3 regions of the Paenibacillus sp. FSL H7-0943 genome follow, and region 1 is predicted to be linked to each of the others. Evidence: riboswitches for the same ligand, from Rfam matches in the RefSeq annotation. Region 1 holds a riboswitch; each other region holds the start of a gene.
What was found. Region 1 has a riboswitch for cyclic di-GMP ahead of NSQ55_RS20690 (thiamine pyrophosphate-binding protein). Riboswitches for the same ligand answer to the same signal wherever they lie in the genome.
Positions count from the first base shown of each region.

Region 1 (6,133 bases):
AAATGCTACATTTTGCCAACCGGCGCCCACTGTCCAGAACAGGACTTTATCACCACGTTCGATCTTTCCAGTAGTTACAGCTTTATGTAGAGCAATAAATGGGCTGCTGGTAGAGGTATATCCGAATTCATCCCCTATGTATACCGCTACATTGCGATCAATGCCGACTTTCTTACACATCTCTAAGATATTAGGCAATGAAAACTGTGAGAAGCAGGCTGCTTTAATGGCTTCAGGCGCGATATTGTTGTTAGACAGTAGAGTACGAATAGACTCAGAAGCAGCATCTATGCAAATGGAATCATCAAAAGGAATAAACTTCACATTAAACTCTCCAGCCGCTACACCTTCTTTACCCAGTTTAGCCAGGCCTGCGCACGGGAATTTGGAATTATCGCAAACACAAGGATCCGTTTGGTAGATAGAGTCAATGAAACCGACCACATCCTCAGCTTGTTCAAGAATGACTGCCGCCGCTGCATCACCGAAGTTAGCGTAATAGACTGGATCATTCTTATCGGCATGAGGGGTTACATAATCGGAGCCGATGACCAACGCTCGTTTAATCCTAGGATTCGCTTGCATCTGACGGCTAACCTGTTCCACAGAAGCCGTCATACCCGCACAATTAGCATTACTGTCAATGCAGATCGTATGGGATGCGCCTTTGATCAAACGGTGAATCATTAATGAGTTGGTAGGAAAGATATACTCAGGAGTTTGACTTGCATAGGCAATAAGGTCGATATCGGCACCTGTGAGACTACTTTTCTCCAGAACATTCCTGGCAGCCTCAAAAGCCATCGTAAGGGAATTCTCATCCGCATCCTTAATACTATACCGTGTAATACGACCTAATGCGGATAATAGACCTCGAATATCAATGCCTTTTTCGTCAAAATGCTTAATGAAAAAGTCGTTACCAACTATATTGCTGGGATGATAGATATCAATGCCTTTAATACGAATTCCGGTCATAATACGCCTCCAGGAAAGCAGTAAAATGTGGCCTACATATTAAGATTAAAAGATCTAGACTGTAACCGCAGAAATGATCTCGATGTTATCGAGTCCAGCTTTACGGCCAAGACGGGAAAGCTGCATTTTGAGGATCGGGTTATTTTCAAGCGTTAGATTTACTTTTACAAATCCATCATTCTTAAACATTACAAAGCAGCTTTCTAAAAGAGGTACAACATCTGGTGCAGTTACATTTAGCTTTCTGCAGTCGATTTTTAGTTCATAGTCAGCTGGAGTAATTGGATTGATAGTTTGTTGATAAGCTTGAATAGATTTTAGACCATCTTCTTCAGAAAATGTTCCATCCAACTCAATGTTAATAACCTTGTTTGTAGTGTCTGTCTTCAAAACGAAACTTCCCATGCCTAAATCTCTCCCATAGATTGAATTTGTCCAAAACAGTTCGACTGCAATATCCAGCCATGTATATCCATTTAGCTGTTTTATAAAAGTCAAAATTCGACACTATACAGCAAGTAATGGGATATTCCGACTCTATTATAGGCATATTTTTCAAGTGTATGCAATAATAAAGTCGAATTTTGTATATTGTTGTCGAACTGTTGGGTTATTGGATTTCTTCTATGGTTGCAAGCAGGATATTAAAAGCTGTGATGATTCTAGGTGCCCCTATAACGGGTACTAAGTGTAATAGAATACCTTTAAGCTGTTCTACGGTGACTCCAACACGAAGGGCCATGACATAATGAACGCCCAACTGTTCGAATTGACCCATTGAAATTAAAGATGAAATGACTGCGATTTCCTTCCAGTCAGGGGCTATAGTATTACGTTGAAAAATATCGCCATAGGCATTCCCCATAATAAATTCAGCCAAGTCAGGGAAGTGGTCTTTAATTGGAGCTAGTGCTTTTGCGCCATAGTCTCCTGATAGATTCGTGAAGTGGTTGAGACCACTGTTGATATTTTCCTTCATGGTTAGCCTCCTAGTTTAGGTTCAAAGTACGGTGTGCAGTCGGAGGGACTTCATCACGGTCTGTTAGTAGTTCAATAACGGCAACATGGTTTAGAGCTACCGCATCTTTAATTGCAGCTGTGAATTCATCCGCAGTCTCACATTTGTAGCCTTTAGCACCTAGAGATTCAGCGAATTTCACGGCGTCCATTGGTACTTCATATAGAGTTCCATCGATACGACCTGTGGTTTTCTCCATACCCTTAAGAGCCATATCTAGTTGCTTATTATTGACCACGATAAAGATAACAGGGATATCTTTGCAGACAGCGGTGTTAATCTCAGCGCCGAGCATCATGAAACAACCATCACCTGTAATGCAGAGGACAGTTTCTTCAGGAGCTGCAACTTTTGCACCAATAGCCATGCCGATCGAATTACCCATGCAAGCAAAATACGCATCAAAAACAAAGCTGCCCGGTTTCTTAACCTTGTACCATTTTGCAGCGTGGAATCCATGACTTCCATCATCAACGAAAATTGAATTATTATAAGGGATCAAATCACTTAAAGTGCTCATTACGGAAGCAAGGGAAAGATTCTTGAGGGTTGGAAGCTCTTCTGAATAATCCGCATCGGCCAAAGCCTCACGTTTGGTGATTGTGCTTGGGTCAATATGATTTAGGCAGTGCACCAAATTATCGCGCAGGTCCCCAGTGACCGGTATCGTTTTGGACAATAGTATTTTTCCGACAAAGGTTGGATCAATATCAAATTGAATTAAAGTTGCTGGATGATTCTCCCGTTTAAGATTACAGATGGTCATATCACTTAAACGTGATCCAAGCACTATAAATAAATCGCTTTTATTCAATAAATCGTCCCCGTGGGTCGAACCGCCAACGCCAATAGGACCATGATAGAGTGGGTGATCCCAGACTATAGCCCCTTTTCCACCAGGAGATGTTACTACAGGAATATTAAAAGTTTCTGCGAGTTGAGCAAGCTCTTTATGTGCTCCGGAGCGGTTAATTCCTTTACCCGCAATAATCAAAGGATTCTTAGCAGCTTGAATAGCTTCGATGACTCTATCGATATTAGCTTGACTAATTAGAGACTCTCTTTCTGGGATTACTATATTGCATTCTTCCAATACTTCAGTTTGTACATCAAAAGGAATACAAAGATGAACAGGACCCCGTTTGGTCAGGGCCACAGAAATCGCATGATTAAAAATAGTACCAAAGTGATCCCCACGTTCAACCAATTTACTGAACAAGGTGGCAGGTCTGAACATATCAGCTAAATCAGCCAGAAAAGAGGTGGAGTCCTGACATTGAGGAATTCCAAGCTCTGTAATGGATTGGTGGCCGGTAATAAATAGGACAGGTAGGTTGTTAGCTTTCGCATGTGCTGCTGCTGTAAGCAGGTTAGTTCCCCCAGGACCCGAAGTACCAAATGCTACGCCTAGGTTACCCGTTTTCAGCGCATACCCTGCTGCTTCGAATCCGGAGCTTGCTTCATGTCTGCCGGGAATAAATTCAATACCGTAATCCACCATCTTTAGAACAATTGGACAAATGGATTTGCCAATGATCCCAAAAGAATGGGTGACTCCAAGGTTACGTAGTGCTTCCGCCATGTAATCTGCGACTGTCTTCAAAAGAAACACCTCACAAGTTTTTTGATATATATTAGTTATTAATCTACCGAATAGATACGATAGATCAATATACTCAAAAAGTAAAAACCTGTGCTCTATAGTAAGCACAGGTTGGTGGCATAAGGCACCGCTAAGACTGAACAATAGTTCAGCCGTCCTGGTTCCTCTGCAACCTGGCAATCATGGCCTCAAAAGAAAAAATGAGGCTGTAGATCCATGGTTTTGCGTCATCCTCTTTCGAGGATTTTGCCAATATTAATTTATAGTTGATAAGAATAATTTTCCTTTACAATATATTCCTCATTAATTTTTGTCAACATAATCCGCTAAAAAAACTCGAAATTTGACGAAAGTCTTGTCCAAGAGATGAAGTTTTACCTCGCGAAAAAAACTGCCACCTAAGACTCAGCTTAGGTGGCAGTTGATAGTTTTGAACTAGAATTTAAAGATATGAATGGTTTTTTGCAGATTAAATACGGCCTGGGTCATTTTTTCCGTTTCTTCTGCAACAGACTGCAGGGCATTAATCTGTTCATTCATAGCCGCCGATACCTCTTCCGTGCCAGCAGCAGTTTCTTCGGTGATTGCTGAGATATTCTCAATTGCACTGGAAATTTTCAAGGCACTTTCTAGCATAAGATCGCTCTCCGCAGAGAATGAAGAGATTTGCTCGGTAATGTACTGCACGCTTTGTACAATTTGTGCGAAAATATGGGCAGATTGAGTGATCATTTCATTCTGAACCTGCACAACCTCTTCATTGATGGCGATATTATCGATGGCTTGTTTAATATCTGACTCAATGCTGCGGACCAAGCCGAATACTTCTTTTGTGGATGCCGTAGATTCCTCAGCAAGCTTGCGAACCTCTTGAGCTACAACGGCAAAACCCCGACCATGCTCTCCGGCACGAGCAGCTTCGATGGAGGCATTCAGTGACAGCAGGTTGGTCTGCTCAGCGATCTCTGTGATGGTCTTGGTGATCATCGTAATCCCGCGGGCATTTTGTGAGAGAGCTTCAATAGTATCAGCCACTTTTTGTGTAGCCTCTATGTTTTTACGCATGCCTTCAGCCTGTGTATCTACGGATTGGCGCCCTTGCTCAACAAGTTCTAAGGTATGTATTGAACGTCTGTTCATTTCTTTGGTGGAGTTCGTATAATTGGATACTTTAGTTTCAATGTCTTTAATGGATTCTGTCATATCAGCGATATCCGTAGATATTTCATTTGCACCAAGAGCGAGCTCAGTAGAAGAAGAGGCTACTTGTGCCATGACAATTTTCAGGTTCTGGTTCTTATCTTCGATTCCGCGGCTTGCATCCATAACTTGACGGGTGATCTGCGATGCATCGGTCAAAATCTTCTTGAGCTTATCAATCATTGTGTTAAAGGAGCGGCTTACGTCACCCATTGAACCATTTTCGTCCGCTCTGCTAGTGAAATCACCCTTCGAAATACTGTGAGATACATTAGCAATATCATCAAAAGATGATGTAAGCGTTCTCTCCACGAAGCGAGCAACAGGTAAAGTCAGACCTGCAAGAACAACTACTAGTATAATTCCTACGAGAAATTGACCTAGAATCATTAACGTAACTAAGACAGGAATAGCAAACAGTGCGGCAACGAGGTAACATCCGGCAACAATTCTTTGTTTTAACGGAAGTTTGTGCATCCAGCTCATTGGTAAAATGTCCCCCTTATTAAATTTTATGTAATGGTGTTATTATAGGGGATTTATAGGTCATTGGTCTATAGAGAAGTGTCATAAATCTTCTTTAAGTAGTAGATATTTAGAATTCATGTCAAAATTCCTCATATATTGTGGAAATTGTTTTAATAGCAGACTTTACCATCCCTACTAGTTCGATAGGAGCTAAAACAATAACTGAAGGAGAGAAAGAGAGTACGATACGACAGGCAGATTCTATAGCATTAAACTCGGCCTCCACGTTCATCCACCCAGTATTAGCAGAGGGTTCTACTAAAGTTATAGTTACATATCTTTCACGTTGTAATTCTTTAAGAATAGACTCATTCACCTTTAAGTTCACTACATATTTTGGCAGTGCTGCTTTAAAAGCTAAAGTCGATTGTTCCCAGTAGCTTTTTAAATCAAAAGCCTCAGGTCTGACAAATGATTCATAAGTTGCGTCAGCTTGTATTAATCTCGACACGCGAAAAGTCCGCATTTCACCCTCGGTTCGTGCCACTACATACCAAACTCCACGTTTTGCGACTAACCCGAGAGGTTCAATGAAACGCTCCTTCATCTCGTCATTCCGTGGGTAAGTGATCTTCACTTTACGGTCTTCCCAAACAGCTTCCTGCAGGACAGATAGGAACGGATATGTCTCGTCGGAAGGGTGCCAGCTGGCACCATCTATATGAATGCGCTGGCTCAGGTAACTGGCTGGATTATTCGGCCTTGATGGGGAAGCAGCCTCCAGCTTAAGCACGGCGGAAGAGAAGTCGTTTTGTATACCCAGATCTTTTAAGATTGAGGAGTCTGCGGACAGCAGCAGAGTTGCA
Region 1 covers NZ_CP150148.1:4,707,502-4,713,634, reverse strand. Annotated here, with positions in the region: gene NSQ55_RS20705 (ketoacyl-ACP synthase III) at 1-978, opposite strand, end outside; gene NSQ55_RS20700 (hypothetical protein) at 1,033-1,383, opposite strand; gene NSQ55_RS20695 (carboxymuconolactone decarboxylase family protein) at 1,589-1,957, opposite strand; gene NSQ55_RS20690 (thiamine pyrophosphate-binding protein) at 1,968-3,608, opposite strand; cyclic di-GMP riboswitch class I at 3,764-3,860, opposite strand; gene NSQ55_RS20685 (HAMP domain-containing methyl-accepting chemotaxis protein) at 4,035-5,285, opposite strand; gene NSQ55_RS20680 (YafY family protein) at 5,407-6,133, opposite strand, start outside.

Region 2 (6,133 bases), 3.3 Mb from region 1:
ATACCCAACATTCTTTTGATATCGTGTCTGCACCTGAGTTTTTACGTGAAGGGTCAGCGATTCGCGATACCCTCCATCCTGATAGAATTATCATTGGCCTTGATAATCCAGAGCTGGAACCAACAATGCGCGAGCTTCATAAGGGTTTCACAGAAAATGTATTTGTAACAGATATACGCAGTGCTGAAATGATCAAATATGCTTCGAATGCATTTTTGGCCACGAAGATTTCCTTTATTAATGAGATCGCCAATATTTGTGAAAAAGTGGGAGCTGATGTAACCGAGGTAGCACAAGGAATGGGTATGGACCAAAGAATCGGGTCATCCTTCCTGCAGGCTGGTATCGGTTATGGAGGCTCCTGTTTCCCGAAAGACACTAATGCGCTCATTCAAATTGCGGGCAACGTCGATTACGAATTCAAATTATTGAAATCTGTAGTCGAAGTGAACAAGGGACAACGGTTTATGATCATCTCCAAGCTGCATGAATCACTTGGCAGCCTGCGCGGTTCGACGATTGGGATATGGGGGCTTGCCTTTAAGCCTAATACTGATGATGTCCGCGAAGCTCCTGCCAGAGAGATTGTTGAGGCACTGGTGGCTGAAGGGGCAACAGTCAAACTATATGATCCAATCGCAGCTACAAATTTCAGGCAGCAATATGATCATCCGCAGCTTCGCTGGTGCAATCTGCCTGAGGAAGCGGCTGAGGGCAGCGATGCCGTATGCCTCTTGACCGATTGGAGCCTACTGAAGGACATTGATCTGCATCAGCTGGCGAAAAGCATGCGCAATGGGGTGCTGATTGATGGACGCAACGTGTATTCCAAGGAGCAAATCGAGGGTACCGGCCTCGTTTATCATTCTGTCGGTCGCCCGCAGATGGGTGGATTGAGCGGTTATTCTGCTAGTGTGGCTGGAGCGGTTTAATCTAAGTTATATTGATTGAACTTGTGTTTTTTCTATTTAGGGATGAGCCGTGACTCCAGAGAATGTTTGGACTTCCAGCCGCTGTTGTCTGCAGATTTCCTGATTTTAACCGCTGATAGCGGTAGAAATCCGCAGACAAAGGCGGACGCTAACGCTCTTACAGTTCCAAAATTCCCCTCCGTCACTCCGTTCCCTTATCTTAAGTTTCTAAGCAATTTATAAAGTTAGGTACTCTGATTATATACCGCAGTAGCAGTAGCATTTGTAGTTGTAGTTGTCATTGTCTCTGTGGTGGCAACTAGTCTTGCTCTTGTAGTTGCAGTTGTTCTTACAGTTGTTGCAGTTGCAGCTGCCTCCCCCAGAGCAGAAGCAAATCTTTAGAAAAACGTGCTTGCTTCCGGCTGGTACAGCCCGGTACGCACGGATCAAGTATTAAGAAAAAGTTGGTTAGGTGAAGAACGGAAAGGGAATTTGGAACTGTAGAAACGGAGTGTTCGCCCGAAAGATTTCCGTAGGAAAGCTAGCTTCGAAAGCATATGCTATCCTCGGATTTCTACCGCGAGAAGCGGTTCAATCAGGAAATCTGAGGATAACAGCGATCGGAAGTCCAAAATCCCTTGGAGTGGTTTCTACCTAACAAATTTTTTTAGTGCATCCGCTCGAAATAAGGCTAAGTGGAAGCTGACGTTTTGATAACAATTCAAATATGCTCGATTTCCATAATTCAAGGAGGGTTCATTCTATGAAAATGGTACTTCTATCAGGCGGTTCAGGTAAACGGTTATGGCCGTTGTCCAACGACTCACGTTCAAAGCAATTTCTAAAGGTACTTGAAAGCCCTCAAGGTGAACCAGAATCCATGGTACAACGTGTCTGGAGACAGCTGGAGGAAGCAGGGATGGCAGAATCATCTTATCTGGCCACCGGCCGTGGCCAAGTAGAAATGATACAAAGCCAGCTGGGAAGTCATGTGCCGATTATCGTTGAACCGGAGCGTCGGGATACTTTTCCGGCTATCGCCTTAACAGCTACCTATCTTTATTCAGTGGCAGGTGTTTCTCCAGCGGAGACGGTAGCAATATTGCCTGTTGACCCTTATGTAGAAGCATCCTTTTTCGATACCATAGCTATGCTTGAGGAGACCATGCTGGAAAGTGGAGCAAATCTGGCTCTAATGGGTGTTGTTCCTGAACATGCCTCAGAGAAATACGGATATATTATTCCTACTACCGAAGAGGCGGGGGAAAATGGTTTTATGAAGGTGAGTCACTTTCAAGAGAAACCAGACCGCATACAAGCAGAACAGCTCATCGAGCAAAATGCCTTGTGGAATTGCGGCGTGTTTGCCTTCCGCTTAGGGTACTTGTTAGATATTTTGCAGCGTAAAGGGTTGCCTTTAGGATATGAAGAATTGCAGAAGCAGTATAAGCTATTGTCTTCCATCAGCTTTGATTATGAAGTGGTGGAGAAAGAAGAACATATTGTGGTGCAGCCGTATGATGGATTCTGGAAGGATCTTGGAACGTGGAATACGCTGACAGAGGAAATGAGCAGCAAGCATGTAGGAAAAGGTTTTGTGACGGCGGATTCTGAGGGGACTTGCTTGATTAATGAGCTGGACATTCCGATTACGGTAATTGGTGCGAAGGATCTGATCATTGCGGCTAGCCCGGATGGGATTCTAGTTACCCATAAAGCTGAGAGCCCACGGATTAAAGAAGTGCTGAAGACCTTTGAACAAAGACCGATGTACGAGGAACGCCGTTGGGGTCATTACAAAGTTATTGATTATGTGAAATATGATGAAGGCAATGAAGTGCTGACCAAACGGATTTTTATATCCGAGGGGAATAATATCAGCTATCAATTACATCGCAAGCGTAGTGAAATTTGGACAATCGTCAGCGGCGAAGCAAGTATTGTGCTGAATGAGAAAAAACATAATGTGAAGGCTGGGGACGTGGTACGTATACCGGAAGGAACGAAGCACGCGATCCTTGCTTTGACGGATGTTGAGTTTATAGAGGTACAGACGGGGTCTGAATTAGTAGAAGAAGATAACATACGTATTACTTTAGACTGGAATGATATAGAACTACAACAATTCATTTCATAGGTCTAACCTATCTATTTAACCAATTCAAAATTTCTTGAAACAGGTAAATTGACTCAATTATCAAAAAAAGTCATAAAAACACTAAATATATCATTAATTGTCGTCGATACTTACGGTAAGAGAGATTATTTCTCTTAAATTGAAAAGGCAAACCTATCGAAAGGTAGGGACGCAAAGCTATAGGGCCTTCGAAAGAGTGGCAGCCTGGCTACCGAAAGGGAGATTATTTTGAAAGCTTACCGTACGTATCGATTGTTTGGTGCATTTCTGTCACTCGTCCTGTTTCTGACTGCATTTCCGCTTGCTGTTGGAATTTCGCCGTCTGTTGTCATAGCTGCTTCAAATTCTGGAACGCCAGTTACCCCAGGTGCCTCACCTGAAGCCGTAAAGCTGCTTAACTATTTTTACTCGATCTCAGGAAAAGGTATTATTGCCGGTCAACATGACTATTTAGAAAGTCCAGATGAAATTAACAATATGCTGAAGGGAACCAGCGGACAATATGCGGCTCTTCACGGTTATGAAATGGGTGCGATCAGTGGTCAGTCCGAAGCAACGATGGCTTGGCAACGTCAAAATGTGGTGAACAGCGCCATCAACTGGAATAAAGCGGGCGGGATCGTAGCTATGACTTTTCATGCTAACCTGCCGGGCACCTCTTATGACTGGGATAATGTGAAAAAAACACTTAGCCAGAGTGAGTTCGATAGTTACGTTACACCGGGTACCAAGCAATATAACAATCTGATCGCTGAGCTTGATAAGGTGGCCGTCTCTTTAAAAAGCTTGCGCGATGCCAATGTTCCGGTGCTTTGGAGACCCTATCATGAAATGAACGGGAACTGGTTCTGGTGGGGGAAGAAAAATAACTTTTCTAAACTATGGAATATTATGTATGACCGTTTTGTTAACGTTCATAAATTAAATAATTTGTTATGGGTGTGGAGTCCGAATGCTCCCAATGTTTGGTCAGATCCTTATGCGCTAACTTATCCAGGTGCTGATAAAGTAGATATTCTGGCAGCAGATATATACGAAAATGATTACCAGCAAAAATACTATGACAGCTTATTGAGTCTAGCCGCAGGCAAACCGATTGCGATCGGGGAAAATGGTGAAATGCCTAATCTGGAGAAGCTTCAGCAATCGCAAAGTAAATGGACGTATATGATGAGCTGGGGAAAAATGCTTTACGAGAATAACAGTGCAGACACAATCAAAACATTTATGAATAGCAACTATACCCTGACCAGAGATAAATTAAATACTGGTCTGTCACCGACACCTAGCGCCGCACCAGCGCCGGCACCTTCTGAAGAAGAGGGGGAGGCAGCAATTCCTCTCGCGAAGGGGCTTGCAGGAGAGTATTACAACAACATGCAATTGTCGGGAGCAGCAGCTCTTAACAGAACTGATGCAATAATCGATTTCAATTGGCGGCAAGGCTCGCCGGATGCCGCCCTCGGGATTGATCGGTTCTCCATACGTTGGAGCGGTAAAATTAAGTCATTATATAATGAGCAATATACATTTTACACTACCTCAGATGATGGTATCCGTGTCTGGGTGAATGGGGAATCCGTGATTGATAGTTGGACTAAGCAAAGTGGTACTGAGCGTAAGGGCATTATAACGCTGAAGGCTGGCCAGCTATATGATATCAAGGTGGAGTATTACGAGAATGAAGGCGATGCGAGAGTCCGCTTGATGTGGGAAAGTGCTAGTCAAGCTAAAGAGACAGTTCCAGCAAGTGCACTTTTTCTTCCGGATGTCTCCTGATTGATGAAAATTAAAGGTCGATCCTTAGTGGCTCTGCGTTATTGCAGAGCTACTAAGCTATAGTCCTCATTAGGTCAGAAGACGATTGTCCGATAACAGGTATGTTTTTAACACCTGTGGAGGCAGTACAGCTACCGAAAGGAGGATTTATTTGCGTAAATATTATAAGAAAAACAGATTGTTGTTTACTATGTTACCGGTGTTTATTATTTTTTCCTTGCTGCCTTGGGGAGAGGTTAAAAGTCTTCCGAAGGCTATGAGTGTTTCTTCCTCTCTACCTCCGGCTATACCAAGCAATCCTTCGGCTTCTGAAGAAGCCAAGCAACTGCTGAGTAATTTGGTGAATCTACGTGGCAAAGGGATCTTGTCCGGCCAGCATGATTATCTAGAAAGTCCAGATGAACTGGTTCATAAGCTGAAGAATACTTCGGGACAAAATGCCGTTCTACATGGTTATGAATTAGGGGCGATTAATAATCAATCCGAAGGGACGATCGCAGAACAGCGGCAAGCTGTTATAGACAGTGCAATTGAATGGCATCAAGAGGGTGGCATTGTAGCCATGACCTTCCATCAGAGCTTACCGGGAACCTCACCAGAATGGTCCAATGTAAACAGAAGTCTCAGTCAAGAGAAATTTAATGCTTATGTTACACCTGGGACAGCTCAGTATAAGAGGCTAATTTCAGATCTAGACGAGGTTGCTGGATATTTGGGTCAGCTGCGTGATGCCGGAGTGCCGGTCTTATGGCGACCTTACCATGAAATGAATGGTGGTTGGTTTTGGTGGGGGAAAAAGGACAATTTTTCAGAGCTGTGGAGTATTGTCTATGATCGTTTTGTAAACACACACAAGCTAAATAATCTACTGTGGGTGTGGAATCCGAATGCACCGAATGAATGGTCAGATCCATATGCTGCATATTATCCCGGTGGGGATAAACTCGATGTTCTGGCTGCGGATATCTACAATAACGATTATAAACAGTCCTACTATGAGGATCTGCTCTCATTGGCCGAGGGTAAACCTATCGGAATCGGGGAGAGTGGGCAATTGCCGAACCCGGATGTATTAACTGAGAAACAAAATAAATGGGTCTATATGATGACCTGGGGAAAATTACTGACAGAAAATAATACGCTACAGTCAATTAAAAGCTTTATGAAAGACTCATTTATAGTATCGAGAGAGGACTATGTTCTCACAACAGGAGGTCCTTCGATAGCACCCGTAACTCCGGTAACCCTAACGGGTTTAACTGGAGAATACTATAACAATACTGATTTAGATGGAGAAGCGGTACTT
Region 2 covers NZ_CP150148.1:1,146,538-1,152,670, forward strand. Annotated here, with positions in the region: gene NSQ55_RS04940 (UDP-glucose/GDP-mannose dehydrogenase family protein) at 1-932, shown strand, start outside; gene NSQ55_RS04945 (sugar phosphate nucleotidyltransferase) at 1,675-3,048, shown strand; cyclic di-GMP riboswitch class I at 3,185-3,264, shown strand; gene NSQ55_RS04950 (glycosyl hydrolase) at 3,277-4,827, shown strand; gene NSQ55_RS04955 (glycosyl hydrolase) at 4,979-6,133, shown strand, end outside.
Region 2: it holds a riboswitch for cyclic di-GMP, as region 1 does, so the genes downstream of both, NSQ55_RS04950 (glycosyl hydrolase) here and NSQ55_RS20690 (thiamine pyrophosphate-binding protein) in region 1, are expected to answer to the same signal.

Region 3 (6,133 bases), 2.3 Mb from region 1:
GTTCCTTTTGCCAGAATCAGGCGGTGAAATGGAACCTGGCGGTTATCGATTTTGCCTATCCAGTAAGTATCCTCGGCGATTTTTTTGAATTGTGTACTCATTTCTTTAACCTCCAATGTTTGATTGATAATGTTTATCAACAACCTTATTTTATTATGGCTGCCAAACAAAAAAGAGGATTTGAATCAAATTATAAAAGTTTGATAAAAATGAATACCTTAAATTTAGACGATCTAAATAAAGTGATTATGCGTTGAGTCACATTTTAAATAAAAAGCCACACAAATGTTTGCACTTCGCCTTAAAGAAAGAATAACCCATAACAACTTTATGCCATATCCTAATGAAAATAATAAAAAGGTGGATATCCATGACTGAAATACAAATAGCTGCTGTGGGAGATCTAATGGTCAAACGTTATATTATTTCGGATGCTAAACAGCCTGACGGAACCTATTCGTTCAGCCCCCTGTTTGCAAAAGTAGCTCCTTATCTGAAACAGGCTGATTTGACGATTGGCAATCTCGAAACCACCTTTGCTGGAAGTGGCCCCGAATGCCGGAAAAGTCCCCGATCAGGCGGTCCGATATTCAAATGTCCAGACGAACTGGCCCCTGCACTTAAGGAAGCCGGATTCGACGTATTAGTAACGGCCAACAATCATTGCATGGATTATGGTGCCCCGGGTCTGGTTCGGACGTTACGAGTTCTGGACCGTAATGGAATCGACCACACGGGAACAGCTAAATCATTAGAAGAATCCAAGAGAACGCTTATTAAAAACGTCAAAGGAATTACGATTGGCATCCTCTCCTACACAGCAGGAACCAACCGAATTCCTGTACCAGTGAGTAAGCCATGGCTGGTTAACCGGATATCTACGCCCAAGATCATTCGGGAGATTCGAGATTTAAAAAAGAAAGTCGATCTAGTCTTGCTTTATCTGCATTTCGGAAGCGAATATCGTTACACTCCAAACAAGAGGCAAAAAGAGCTGGTCAATCTCTTCTTTAAAAATGGCGCCGACATCATACTGGGGTCTCACCCACATGTTCTTCAACCGTTAGCGCTTCGTGGAAAAAAACAATTCGTTATTTACTCATTGGGGAATTTTGTTTCGACTAAACTAATGAATATTCCTTACACACAAAGCGGTATCATTCTTACGCTTAAAATAAAGAAGGATGAAAAAGGACACACGAGTATAACTAACGTAGGTTACATCCCGACTTGTGTAGATCGAAGAATAAAAAGCGGCAGGAAAATTACAGAGATCATCCCCATCCGCGACGCATTAAAGAGAAGCGACACCGACATAAAAACAGAACGGCGAAATCTCATGAATCGAATGTTGAAACATACGACAACAATCTTAAAGAGGGAATAGAGTCGTTACAGAAAAATAACGTTCCGCGGAATTTACCGCGGAACGTTATAGATTTAGACCTCAAAACTGTGTTTGGGTTTAGCGTAAACGATCAGGCATCATTAATTTAAGGAATTCTAGAATACCATTCTCTACTACAAGTTCTTCTCTATCTTGATCAGCAAGTACTCTTCTGATGAGATCTTCTTTACCCTCCAGTACTTTACTTGTCCAATGAGGATCAATGATAAGAGACCGTCCTACTGCTACTAATTCAGCATTTGTCAACGTGTCCTCTGCGTCCTGTTTGGTACGGATATCTCCTACCCCAATTAAAGGTATACGGCCATTGATTTTCTCATGCACATATTGCAGGATTGATTTTTCTTTAAAATCTTCTGATGCAGATACTTTCTTGAAGTCCCCTAATGAAATATGCAGATAATCCAGCTTTTTATCAGCTAATTTATCAATGAGATAAAAGGTATCGGTGATTTTAATTCCAGGCTCTTCATATTCTTCTGGAGAAAAACGATACCCGACAATAAAATCCTTAACCTTTGAATTGTCAACGACAGCAATAACTGCATCCACTAATTGGTTAATGAAATTAAATCTTTTCTCTAAGCTTCCTCCCCATTGATCTTCACGACGGTTGGAGTGTGGAGAGAAGAATTGTTGGATTAAATATGTGTTTGCTCCATGAATTTCTACCCCGTCAAATCCAGCTTGAATAGCACGTTGAGTCGCTTTTTTAAAATCCTCAATTACACCGAAAATTTCATCTTCTGTTAATGCTCTTGGAATTTCTGCATTCGGGCGTTCGGCAGCAATGGCGCTGGAGGAGACGGGTTGTACGCCACGCAATATTTTTGAATCTGTCATTCTTCCTGCATGGAATAGCTGTAAAATAGCCTTTGTTCCATTTCGTTTAATAGTAGATGCTAATCGGCTGAGGCTAGGAATAAATTCATCGGAGGAAACACTAAGTTCACCTTCCCATCCTTTTCCACCCTCTTGTACATTTGCTGCCGCAGTGATGACCGCACCTACTTCGCCCGTTCTTAGCGAATAGTATTTCAATTCATCTTGTGTTACTACACCGTCATAAAAGCTCATTCGAGTGGTCATTGGAGCCATAACCACTCGGTTTTTTAATGTCAGCCCTCTGCGAAAAGTTAATGCTGTGTCTAGTGCTATCATCTTTTTCCCAACTTTCATTAAATTATATTTAGATAAATTATTATATACATGCGCATACATATAAATTACAGCAATGATTTATTCTTGTCAACTAATAAAGAACTGCTGTTGGATACAACAAAAAGCGCTGTTCCGCTGAACAGCGCTTTTCGCTCGTTATGAATCGTCCTTATTATTCTAGTTCGGCCGGTTTTACAATGGCTGCACCTTTATTATTTTTGGAATATTTAGCTTCGATTTTCGTGGTGTATGTATCTTTGGCTCCATCACTTACCAGCACATAACTCAGATCGACTGTCAGCTTTTCCGTTTGCCAGGTCTTAGTATTGACGAATAATTTCCACGTTACGCTTTTGGGTTGAACTGTCTCTCCATCCCAAAGGTTCTCCTGGTCATAGAGTTTGATTATCCCCTTAGCTGCTGTCGGATCGGTTACCGTGAATTGTAAGACTGTTTGTGCGCCAGCAGTGCTGACTTTCATGGATTTTTTATAACTTTTGACCGAATCAAGCATGGAAACAGGATCGTATTGGCCTTTAGAGTAAAAGGCATCCCATTCCGTTTTCTCCAGTCCAAGCCAATATTGTGCATCAGGATCGATTGGCTCCCCGTCATCGTCGTAACCTTCATCTTCAGATTCATCGATCAGTTCACTTCCGTCTACAAGATAGTAAAACTCCTTGTCATTGGCATATAGACTGTACGATGTTTCTAAAAGACTACTAGCGACAGTGCCTGCTGCGGCAAAATTCGGCAGACGGTTGATATCCAGCTTCAGAGTGTTGGTGTTGCTGATACGCACCCCGCCGCTTTGAATATCCTGTTTTTTGGTCACATCCAGATGGAAATTCTTTATTGCTTTGGAGGCTGCCGTTACTTTGCTGATCATCTGATCCGCGGTTACTACTGTTGAGGTAGCTGCTGACACTACTCCTGGATTAGACATCCATCCGATCGTTCCGGACAGCAATAAAGCACCTACTGCCAAACTAGTACCTATTGTTTTGAAAAAACTGTTCATGTACTTCCCCTTTCGGCCCCTTGCGATAATGTAACGCCGTATAGGTCGAAATAATAAAAGAGCTCAAAATAGACTACATATTCTTAGAGCTATCCTTTATGCTTCATAAGACATCCCTATGGCGGCCTGGCGATCATTTCCTTCTGTCGAAAGGTTTTAGACCCATGGCTTTGTGTCATCATCTTTCGATGATTTTACCTTTAACGCGGACATTCAATTAGTTTTAATAGATTACGGACGCATGTCCCACCGCTAATTTTATCATGGTTATAATTACCTGTAAACGACTTATCTTCCATTCGAATTCGCTATGATACTCAGAAGAAATACTACAATCAAAATGAAAAATGAACGATTACATACGCTTATAAGTCTTATTAATGAGAACAGCAAAGACAGGGGGTGCAGCAAAATGAGTGACCGGGAAATTTTCGAGCTCTATAAAGAACAAGTATATTATTTTTGTTACTACTTAATGAAAAATCAGGCAGATGCGGAGGATATTTCCCAAGAGGTATTTGTAAAAGTTATCTTAGCGGATAAGTCGAAGGTAAGAAACTTGAAAGCTTGGATTTTACGAATTGCTTCGAATGAGTGCAACAGTGTGATCAAAAGGCGTAAGACGGGGTGGATGAAAGAAGTACGTAATTATTTACTATCCAGGTCTGAGGAATCAAACCCTGTAGAAAAACGTTTGGATCGACAGGAAACTAAAAAAGAATTACAAGGGTTATACAGTCAGCTTCCCGACAAAATCAGAATGGTAGTAGTCCTTCGTTTTATAAACGAATTGACTGTACCCGAGATCTCTAAAGTTATGAGCATACCCGAAGGAACTGTAAAATCCAGACTGAACAAGGGACTTAAAATACTAAATAGAATGGGTGGAACCCAACTAAAGGAGCTGAATAGTAATGAGTCTGTATATTGAAAAAGATAAACATATTCCCCGACCGGATTATGATTTGATGTGGACTGCCATAGAACAAGAAGCTTATAAACGTCAAAGAAATCTGCATGCCTCCCAGAATACTCCTAGGTCTAATAAAAAGGTTATTCCTATCAGTATTGTCTTCTCTTGCCTCTTACTTGTAGCCATTCCTGTATTCGCTAGTATGACGATTAATTGGGATAAAATTGGTGGTCGAAGTGTGAGCAATGCATTAAATAACGGCATCGGTCAACAGTATAATCTTCAAACTTCCAGTTCAGGAGTAACAATGAATTTGAACGGTGTTGTAACTGATGGAGAAAAAATGAAAATGCTGTTATCACTTGATACTAAATCTGATCTATCCAAATATACTGGATTTGCTACAGAGGAAAACATCATGACTAATGAATCCGGTGCCAAGGCAAAGGTATACGGTTATTTAGAATACGATCCTGAAAGCCAGAAACTCATTGGAGTATATGAGACACCTGATACATTAAAGGATGATAAAAAGGACTACAGGTTTGAAGCACGGAATCTCATTTTTTACCGTGATCAGAATATTCCCTTACAATCTAATCATCAAGCAGGGGATACTATCGATACTGGAGTTAAGCAATATCCAAGCATTCAAATCGAATCCGTTCGACATGTTTCCAATCAAACCATTATCCGTTACAAAGTCGCTGCATCACCATCTGACTTAGGACGGGGTAATCCACATTTGGTAGTTAGTACTGGTGGTCAAAAGAATGAAGCAATTCCAACCATCATGCCTAACGAAGGATCGGATTTATTTATTGAACAGGTTTTCAATATAACTGAATCAGATTGGAAGGAAGCTAGTCTTCATTTTAGTTACATTGAAGAAGCGAAACGATTTTCAGGTACGTGGAAGTTCGATTTTAAAGCAGATGGACAAAAAGCAAGTGAGGCGATTTACACTAAGAAACTGTATAACAGTCCTGAATTTCAAGAAAAGACCGGCATAACCTTAGATCAGCTAGTGGTTACCCCTTTGGATATCCAAATTCTAATAGATGAAAATGATTCGCTTAAAAAAGGAATTGTCCACTATAATACCGCTCAGTTGGTTATAGGTGATCAAACAATCACTGGGGGTTGGAATTTGAAAGGAGATCATTCCGAAAGCTACCAGCATTTATTTCAATTCGAATCTCCGGAATGGTATAACGACTGGTCCGATGTTCCAATGAAACTTATATTAAAGGATGCTGTCATTGAGAAACGTGATACTACTAAGAATTGGATCACTATAAACAAACCTAAAGAAGAAAAGCAGTTCACTTCACTTGATGTCGATGGGTTAAAAATTGAATTCACTTACTATACTGAGGGCGAAAATTTGATTGTCGAATCAACATCCAAATCTTCTGGCTTCAAAAGCGTTAACCAAACTACGTTACGGATTAATGGCAAAGAAGTGGTGCCTGAAATTACACCTAAGGGCATGATATCTACAGGAACTAATATTGATAGCTACAAAGATATCCCTTTCGACGAAAAAATCGAACTGAACCCTGGTATCTATAAATATAGCGATCCTAGCCGGAACGAGGAAATTAAACTTTAATACAGGAAGTTAATC
Region 3 covers NZ_CP150148.1:2,382,940-2,389,072, reverse strand. Annotated here, with positions in the region: gene NSQ55_RS10295 (FprA family A-type flavoprotein) at 1-101, opposite strand, end outside; gene NSQ55_RS10290 (CapA family protein) at 371-1,387, shown strand; gene NSQ55_RS10285 (NADH-dependent flavin oxidoreductase) at 1,466-2,629, opposite strand; gene NSQ55_RS10280 (DUF6612 family protein) at 2,742-3,590, opposite strand; cyclic di-GMP riboswitch class I at 3,708-3,799, opposite strand; gene NSQ55_RS10275 (RNA polymerase sigma factor) at 4,003-4,521, shown strand; gene NSQ55_RS10270 (DUF4179 domain-containing protein) at 4,505-6,118, shown strand.
Region 3: it holds a riboswitch for cyclic di-GMP, as region 1 does, so the genes downstream of both, NSQ55_RS10280 (DUF6612 family protein) here and NSQ55_RS20690 (thiamine pyrophosphate-binding protein) in region 1, are expected to answer to the same signal.